One region of the Leptothrix sp. (in: b-proteobacteria) genome, then DNA from elsewhere that is predicted to be linked to it. Evidence: predicted binding sites of a transcription regulator. Region 1 holds the regulator's gene; the other holds the start of a gene.
What was found. The regulator FliA, encoded in region 1, starts transcription of late flagellar genes. The targets are predictions, from matches to a motif close to CTAAAGTTTNNNNNNNNNNNGCCGNTA.
Positions count from the first base shown of each region.

Region 1 (4,413 bases):
CTCGGCGGCCAAGCTCGCCGCCGCCTTTGCCAGCCGCCACGGCGCAGCCAACCTGGGCCTGATCACGCTGGACGCCTACCGCCTGGGCGCCCACGAACAGCTGCGCGCCTACGGCCGCATCCTGGGCGTGCCGGTGCACGTGGCGCATGACCGCGTCGCGCTGGAAGACCTGCTGGACCTGCTGTCGGCCAAGAAGATGATCATCATCGACACCGCCGGCCTGGCCCAGCGCGACAGCCGCACCCGCGAGGCGCTGGAAATGCTCTCGCACCCCAGCATCCAGCGCCTGCTGGTGGTCAACGCCGCTGCGCAGGGCGAAACGATCGAGGACGTGCTGATCGGCTACAAGGCCACGCAGGCCAAGGGCGTGGTGCTGTCCAAGCTCGACGAGGCCGTCAAGCTCGGGCCCGCACTGGACGCCGTCATCCGCCACCGCATCAAGGTGCTCGCCATCGCCAACGGCCAGCGCGTGCCCGAAGACTGGCACCGCCTGACCGCCCAGGCGCTGATGCACCGCGCCCTCAAGGGAGGCGGCGCACAGGCCTGGCGCATGGATGCAGCCGACATCAACCTGATGTTCTCGACGCCGCCGGCCCCGGTTGTTGCCCAGCGCAGCAGCCGCCCGTCGAGTCGCGACGCCGTTTGATCTTGAGCCCGAGCCTGAGTCCGGAGCGCCGCATGTTCACCCCCCCGTCCTTCCGCCGTACCCAGCCCGCCGACCAGGCCGACGGCCTGCGCCGCCTGTTCGGCTCGCGCAGCCGCTGCTTCATTCCGCTGGTCTCCAACCCGTTCGTGACCCACGGCGGCGTGCTGATCGAGCGGCTGTGCACCGTGCTTGATGAACTGCAGCTCGAAACCCTGCTGGTCGACGCCTCCGAGCGCGGCGGCCCGCCCAAGGAACTCACCAGCTTCGACCTGAGCGAAGGCATCGAGCCGCTGTCCGAGCGCGTGTCCTACCTCGCCGCCCGCGGCCTGCCGGTGCGCTGGGTCGACAGCCGGGGCTCGACGCGCGGTTTCCTCGACGCGCTGGCCGAAGCCGCGCCGCGCGCCGAAGTGATCCTGGTGCACGGCAGCGCCGTCGAACTCGCCCGCCTGTTCGGCCGCGGTGACCAGGGCCTGAGCCGCCCGCGCCCGATGCTGCTGTGCGACGACCGGCCCGAATCCATGACCCACGCCTACGCCGCGCTCAAGGTGCTGGCGCAGCGGGCCGACTGGCTCGCCCACGACTTGCTGATGTGCTCGCCGCCGGCCTCGGCCAAGTCGCCGCTGGTGGCCGATCGCCTGGCGCACTGCGCCGACATGTTTCTGGGTGGCGTGCAGCACAGCTGGGTCCGGGTCGACCCGGCCGAGCCGCCCACCGCCCGGCCGGCCCAGGAACTGGTGACGATGGTGGAAGCCTCGCTGCTGACCGCCGCCGTCTTTACCCACGGGGACACCGGATATGGTGGCTTGCGCCTGGCGCTGCCCTCCGGTCGGCCCGCCATGATCTGACCCGCACCGGAGCTACGGTATGTACACCGCCAAGGGCCGTCTCGACGCCAATTCCCTGCTCAAGCAATACAGCCCGCTGGTGCGGCGTCTGGCGCATCAGATGATCGCCAAGCTGCCCGCCAACGTGGAACTCGACGACCTGATCCAGGTCGGCATGATCGGCCTGACCGATGCGCTCAGCCGCTTCGACGTCGGCCAGGGTGTGCAGTTCGAGACTTTCGCCACCCAGCGCATCCGCGGCGCCATGCTCGACGAGCTGCGCGGCACCGACTGGATGAGCCGCGGCAACCGCAAGCACCAGCGTGACATCGAGTCCGCCGTGCACAAGCTCGAACAGCGCCTGGGCCGCGCGCCGCAGGAAAGCGAGATCGCCGCTGAAATGGGCATCGGCCTGGCCGAATACCAGGACCTGCTCAACCGCGTGCGCGGCACCCAGCTGATCTACCTGGAAGACATGGGCGGCGACGACGGCGACAACGATTTTCTGGATCGCCACGTGATGCAGGAGGGCGCCGACCCGCTCGGCCAGCTCAATGACCGCCGCATGCGCGAGGCGCTGGTCGAGGCGATCAAGAACCTGCCCGAGCGCGAGCAGTACGTCATGAGCATGTACTACGAAGAAGACATGAACCTGAAGGAAATCGCCGCCGTGCTGGGCGTGACCGAGTCGCGCGTCTGCCAGCTGCACAGCCAGTCGATTGCCCGGTTGCGCACCAAGCTGCGTCCTTGGTAGACCACAAAAATAGGAGACCGCCCATGTTTGGTTTCAAACGCAAACCGTTTGCGGCAACCACGCTGATGCCTGAAACCGGCGTCGGCGCCGCGCCTGCGTCGCCGGAGGGCGCTGATGCGCGCGGCCTCGTGCATCGCATGTCGGACCAGGTGTCGCAGATCGGGCGCGACGCGGCCGAGACGCATGGCGCGATCGAGGATGCTCAGCACATCGCCGTGGCGCAGATTGCGGCGCTCGACCAGCTCAACGGCCAGTTGCTGGCGGTGCAGGCATCTCAGGTGGCCATCGGCTCGGCCACCGACGCCAGCCTGGACGCCGTGGCGCGTGCCCGGCAGGTGGTCAGCGAAGTCGCGTCCGAGGTGGCCGACATCGTCGAGGTGCTGCACCGCGTGTCGGCGGCTGCCGGCGACATCACCCAGATTGCCTTGCAGACCCGGCTGGTGGCGTTCAACGCACTGGTCGAGGCCAAGCGCGCCGGCGAAGCCGGGCGCGGTTTCGGCGTGGTGGCCGACGCGGTCAAGGACCTGTCCGAGCGGGTGGAGCGCTCCTCCAAGGTCATCATGAGCACGCTCGGCCAGCTCGACGCGCGCATCGAGACCTTCTCCAAGGAAATCCGCCTGGCCGGTCCGGGCGAGCAGCCCGGCGGTATCCACCGCGCATTCGCCGATGTCGAGACCCAGGTGCAGCGCATCAACAGCGCCGCCCAGACCAGCACGGTCACCTGCGGCGAAGTCACCGGCAAGACGCGCGAACTTGGCACCGAAATGCAGTCGGCCATGATCGGCCTCGACGCCGCCATGGGCTGCAGCGACCGCTTCCTGACGCTGTCCGAACGCATGATCGATGACCTGGCCGGCAGCGGCGTCGAGACCGCCGACACACCCTACATCCACGCCGTGCAGGGCGCCGCCGCGCAGCTGTCGGCCCAGCTCGAAGCGGCGGTGGCCAGCGGCAAGATCACGCTGGCGGATCTGTTCTCCGACCAGTACCAGCCCATTGCTGGCACCCAGCCGGCGCAGCACCTGACCCCTTTCTGCCACTTGACCGACCAGCTGTTCCCAGCGGTGCAGGAGGCGATGCTCAACTTCAGCGACCAGGTGGTGTTCTGCGCCGCCACCGACCGCAACGGCTACATCGCCACCCACAACCGCAAGTACTGCCAGCCGCAGCGTGGCAACCTGGCCTGGGACACCGCCCACAGCCGCTACCGCCGCATCTACACCGACCGCACCGGGCTGGCCTCGGCGCGCAACGAGCGGCCGTTCCTGCTGCAGACCTATCGGCGCGACATGGGCAACGGCCAGTTCGTGCTGCTCAAGGAAGCGTCCGCACCCATCACCGTGGCCGGCCGTCACTGGGGTGGCGTGCGCTTCGCCTACAAGTTCTGAGGCCCCGGCGCCTCAGGCGGTACCGGCCTACTTCAGCGACTGCAGCCAGTCGCAGCGCAGCAGGCCGCGCTGATGCAGGTGCCGGCGCAGGGCGCAGTAGCTGGCCGGCATGCACGTCAGCAGCAAGGACAGCGGCAGCCACGGCCATTCGTTGAGCACGATGAGCGTGGGCAGCAGCATCCAGCCCATCACCCACGCGCCCAGCACCGCGTCGCACAACGCCAGTTCCAGTCCGTAGCCCCGCACGTGATGCACGTGCCACTGCTTGAATTGGTAGATCTGCTGCAGCGTCATGACCGGATCCTCCAGCGGGTGAGGGGTCCAGCCACTTTAGTCCCTTGTCAGGGATAAGTCAGCTGCAAGTCAGGGATAAAGCCCGCGCTCTTCACGCGCCATCAGGATGCGTTCGCACGCTACCGCAAACGTGGCGGTGCGCAGCGTGATCCTGTGGCGGTCGGCGGTGTCCCAGATCTTGCGCAGCGCCTCGACCATGATCTTGTCGAGCCGCAGGTTGATCTCGTCCTCGGTCCAGAAGAAGCTCGAGAAGTCCTGCACCCACTCGAAGTAGCTCACCGTCACGCCGCCGGCGTTGCAGATCACGTCGGGCATGACCAGCACGCCGCGCTCGGCCAGCACGTCGTCGGCGTCAGGCCAGGTCGGGCCATTGGCGCCTTCCAGAATCAGCCGGGCCTTGAGGCGGTTGGCACGTGACACGTTGATCTGGCCTTCCAGCGCGGCCGGAATCAGGATGTCGCAGTCGGTGTCCCAGAAGTCCTCGTCGGCCGTGCGCTCGGCGCCCGT
Region 1 covers NZ_CBDFPH010000011.1:590,070-594,482, reverse strand. Annotated here, with positions in the region: gene flhF (flagellar biosynthesis GTPase FlhF) at 1-646, shown strand, start outside; gene AC5IG3_RS17275 (flagellar biosynthesis protein) at 679-1,491, shown strand; gene AC5IG3_RS17270 (RNA polymerase sigma factor FliA) at 1,511-2,224, shown strand; gene AC5IG3_RS17265 (methyl-accepting chemotaxis protein) at 2,248-3,612, shown strand; gene AC5IG3_RS17260 (hypothetical protein) at 3,640-3,906, opposite strand; gene AC5IG3_RS17255 (Glu/Leu/Phe/Val family dehydrogenase) at 3,976-4,413, opposite strand, start outside.

Region 2 (4,413 bases), on a different contig from region 1:
GTCTGGATGGCTTGCGCCAGTCGGGCGCGCACCTCTGCCAGCGCAGCGGTGTCGTGGCAGAGCGCCAGCGCCCGTGCGGTGTAGGTGTCCAGGTCGGCGCAGACCAGTTCGTCCAGGCCCAGCGTGTGCAGCAGGCTGGCCGCCACGCGGGCGGCAAAGGTGCGGCCGATGAGCGTGAGCACGGGCACGCCGGCCCACAGCGCGTCGCTGGCGGTGGTGTGGCCGCTGCAGGGGAAGGTGTCGAGGATCAGGTCGGCCTGCGGCAGCCGCGAGCGGTGCGATTCGATGCCCAGGAAGGGCGCAAAGACGAGGCGCTGGCCGTCGATGCCATGGCGCTGCGCGGCCTCGCGCAGCCGGGCCTGGGTATCGGCTTCGGGCACCAGCATCCACAGCACGGCGTGCGGCGTGGCAGCCAGGATCCGGCACCAGGCGGCAAAGACCTCGGGCGTGGTCTTGTAGGACTGGTTGAAGCTCGCCAGCACCAGCGCCGCTTCGGGCAGGCCGCATTCGGCGCGGCTCCATGCTGCGGGCTGTGAGCGCAGGCCGTCATTGGGCTGGTAGCAGTGCGGCAGCTGGGCGATGGTTTCGGTGAAGTCGGCCTGACTCTCCAGCGGCGTGACGATGGCGTCGCCCATCACGTAGTCGAGGTGGGCCGAACCGCCGGTGCCGGGGTATCCCAGCCACGCCACCTGCAGCGGTGCCGGGCGGGCGGCGATGACATCCAGGCGGTGATCGGCGGTGAAACCCTTCAGATCGAACAGCACGCCGATCTGGTCTTGCCGGATCTGTTCGGTCAGGCGCGCGTGGGACCACAGCGCCACCTCATGCACCTGCGTGGCGGTGGCCAGAATGCGGGCACGCAGTGGCGAGCGGTCATCCGGGCCGCCGCTGTAGAAGAACAGCTCGTAGCGGCTGCGGTCGATGTGCTCCAGCGCCTGCACCAGCAGCATGCTGGTGGCGTGGTGATGGAAGTCCGACGAGATCAGCCCCAGCCGCAAGCGCCCGTCGGGCCGGGGAACGCGGTGTCGGGGGCGCACGGCAGCGGGCACGCTGGCATTGGCGTTGGCGCCGGCATGCTCGGCGCACCAGCGCATCAGGTCCGGGTCGTCGCTCAGGCCCAGCAGGCAAAAAGGGCTGAAGTCCTGCATCGACGCGCCTGGCGGCAGCGCGCGCACAGTGTTCAGCGTGTCCTGGAGGCGCTGCAGGTCGGTGGGCAATTCGGCCCAATCGCAGCCCCAGGCGCTGTAGTGCGCGGCGTAGAGCGCGCTGCCGATGGCCAGGGGATCGGTGTCCAGCGACATGCGAAAGCACACGGCGGCTTCGTCGCGGCGTTTGAGCGTAGCCATGCTGTGGCCCAGCATGAGCGCCGCATTGCGTTGGATACGCGCGAGTTCGGTGTTTTCCTGCGGCCCTGTGTTGCTCAGAACCAGGGCCTGCATGAAGTGCGGGAGGGCCTCTTCCGTGCGGCTGAGGTGGTACATCGCCTCGCCTCGCGCCATCTGCCAGGCGGCGGGCAGTTCATGCCCGAGCGTGGTGCTTGCGTAGCGATCCAGTGCTTCCAGGGCTGCGGTGTAGTTGCGCACCTTCTGCAGGCGTTCGACCAGGAAGTGGCAGTACGCCCACTGTCCGGGGTCCAGCAGCGTCGCACGCCGGGCTGCGTCTTCGCAGGCCTGGGTTGCGCCCAACTGCCGCTCGCTGCGCGCCAGATTGATCCAGTAGAGCGCCTCGCCCGGGGCGGCCTTCGCGGCGCGTGCAAACGCGGTGCGGGCCGGGCCGTGACGGCCGGCGCTGCGGTGCTTGCAGCCCTCCTGCCAGGCCTGGTGCGCGCGTTGCGCCTGGGGCGCTGGGGTGAGTGTGCTCATGGATGCGGACGGATCTGAAAAAAGTCACACCAATGTATTCAAGAAGACCCGCAGGGGAACCGATGAAATGCTGCGCGCCTGACCCCCAGTTCCGTGGCTGACACAGACAAGGAATTTCGGCAAGACGGGCCTAAAGTTTTTCCGGACCGTCACCGATAACAATTTCAACGGGTCGCAGAAAAGATCCGTGGTCCGGTAAGCCGGCTGATGTGATGAAGGCCTTTGACCTGAACCCGCATCCAGGCTGACGAGCGCCGGACAAGCAGTCTCAACGGCGCTCATTGCCGAGTTCACCAACGGTTCAACGCTTCCTCTCAGGAGTTCAAAATGGCTTCCACGATCAACACCAACATCATTTCGATGAACGCGCAGCGCAACCAGGCTGCTTCGCAATCTTCACTCGCAACCTCGATGCAACGCCTGTCCTCAGGTCTGCGCGTCAACAGCGCCAAGGACGACGCGGCCGGCCTGGCGATTGCCGAGCGCATGAACGCACAGGTCAAGGGCATGAACGTGGCGGTTCGCAACGCGAACGATGGCATCTCGATGGCGCAGACCGCTGAAGGCGCGCTGGGCAAGGTGGGTGATTCGCTGCAGCGCATGCGTGAGCTGGCGGTGCAGTCGAAGAACGCGACCAACAGCGACAGCGACCGCGACTCGCTCGACAAGGAATTCGGCGAGCTCGCCAAGGAAATCCAGCGCGTCGTGGGTGGCACGACCTTCAACGGCAAGGCCGTTCTGGGCGCGGATGCGGGTGCGCAGACCTTCCAGGTCGGCGCCAACACCACGACCGACGACTCGATCGACATCACCACGACCAACATGACGACCAACGCCAGCATCACCGTCGTGGCCGGCACGGACAACACGGGTGCAGGTCGCGCCACGATTGACAGTGCAGCGGGAACGGGCGGCACCATCGACGCCACCATCGATGCGATCGATGACGCACTCGACCTCGTCAACTCCGAGCGCGCCACGATGGGTGCATCGCAGTCGCGCTTTGACTCGGTGATCTCGAACCTGCAGGTCTCGGTGGAAAACCAGTCGGCCGCGCGCAGCCGGATCATGGATGCGGACTTTGCGGCGGAAACCTCCAACCTGAGCCGCTCGCAGATCCTGCAGCAGGCCGGCAACGCGATGATTTCGCAGGCCAACCAGCTGCCCCAGCAGGTGATGTCGCTGCTGCGCTGATCCCTGATGGTCGGCCCACGGCTGCGGCAAGACGCCGTGGTCGCAGGTCTTGCTCTTCCACAACGCCACCGCGCTGCTGCGCCGGTGGCGTTGTGCTTTCCAGATCCGGAAATAGCGGGCGCTTCAGCCTGCATTTCGTCGTTTTGCACAGGCGTGGTCTTGCCCACAATCCATTACACAGAAGTTCACACGTGCTTCTGCCGACCGGGCCCCGCCCGGCAACTCGTTTCCCAAGTTGCTTGGGTCCGCATCGGCAGCGTGCACCTGCCGCTTTCACGTGAGATCTTTTTTTGGATTTGGAGTGAATCACCATGGCCCAGACGATCAACACCAACCTGGTCTCCCTGAACGCACAGCGCAATCAATCGATGTCGCAAGCGTCCCTGGCGACCTCGATGCAGCGCCTGTCCTCAGGTCTGCGCGTCAACAGCGCCAAGGACGATGCGGCGGGTCTGGCGATTGCCGAGCGCATGAACGCGCAGGTCAAGGGCATGAACGTGGCGGTTCGCAACGCGAACGACGGCATCTCGATGGCGCAGACCGCTGAAGGCGCGCTGGGCAAGGTGTCGGATTCGCTGCAGCGCATGCGTGAGCTGGCGGTGCAGTCGAAGAACGCGACCAACAGCGACAGCGACCGCGACTCGCTCGACAAGGAGTTCGGCGAGCTCGCCAAGGAAATTCAGCGCGTCGCGGGCGGCACAACCTTCAACGGCAAGGCCATCCTGGGCGCGGATGCGGGTGCACAGACCTTCCAGGTCGGCGCCAACACCACAACGGACGACACGATCGACATCACCACGACCAACATGACGACCAATGCCACCATCGTCTCCGTGGCGGGTACGGACAACACGGGTGCGGGTCGCTCCACGATCGACAGTGCAGCGGCAACGGCCGGCACCATTAACACCACCATCGATGCGATTGATGACGCGCTCGACATCATCAACTCCGAGCGTGCCACGCTGGGTGCATCGCAGTCGCGCTTCGACTCGGTGATCTCGAACCTGCAGGTGTCGGTGGAGAACCAGTCGGCCGCGCGCAGCCGGATCATGGACGCGGACTTCGCGGCGGAAACCTCCAACCTGAGCCGCTCGCAGATCCTGCAGCAGGCCGGCAACGCGATGATCGCGCAGGCCAATCAGCTGCCCCAGCAGGTCATGAAGCTGCTGGGCTGATGCCTGGCACAGCTCGGGCTGTGGTGCGGTTCTGCACGGGTGGTGCTCAAGTTGGCGCGCCCGGCGCCGATAGACAAGTCGTCTGGCGGTAAAGAAATCGCCGGACGACTTTTCTTTTTCGTCTCTGCATCGATGAAGGGTACGCATCATGGCCAGCATCAGTTCAGCCGGTATCGGCA
Region 2 covers NZ_CBDFPH010000008.1:842,619-847,031, forward strand. Annotated here, with positions in the region: gene AC5IG3_RS13315 (O-linked N-acetylglucosamine transferase, SPINDLY family protein) at 1-1,862, opposite strand, end outside; gene AC5IG3_RS13320 (flagellin N-terminal helical domain-containing protein) at 2,190-3,056, shown strand; gene AC5IG3_RS13325 (flagellin domain-containing protein) at 3,368-4,234, shown strand; gene fliD (flagellar filament capping protein FliD) at 4,383-4,413, shown strand, end outside.
Region 2: AC5IG3_RS13320 (flagellin N-terminal helical domain-containing protein) is a predicted target of FliA. The motif match lies at 1,994-2,020, and genes of this name have one in related genera.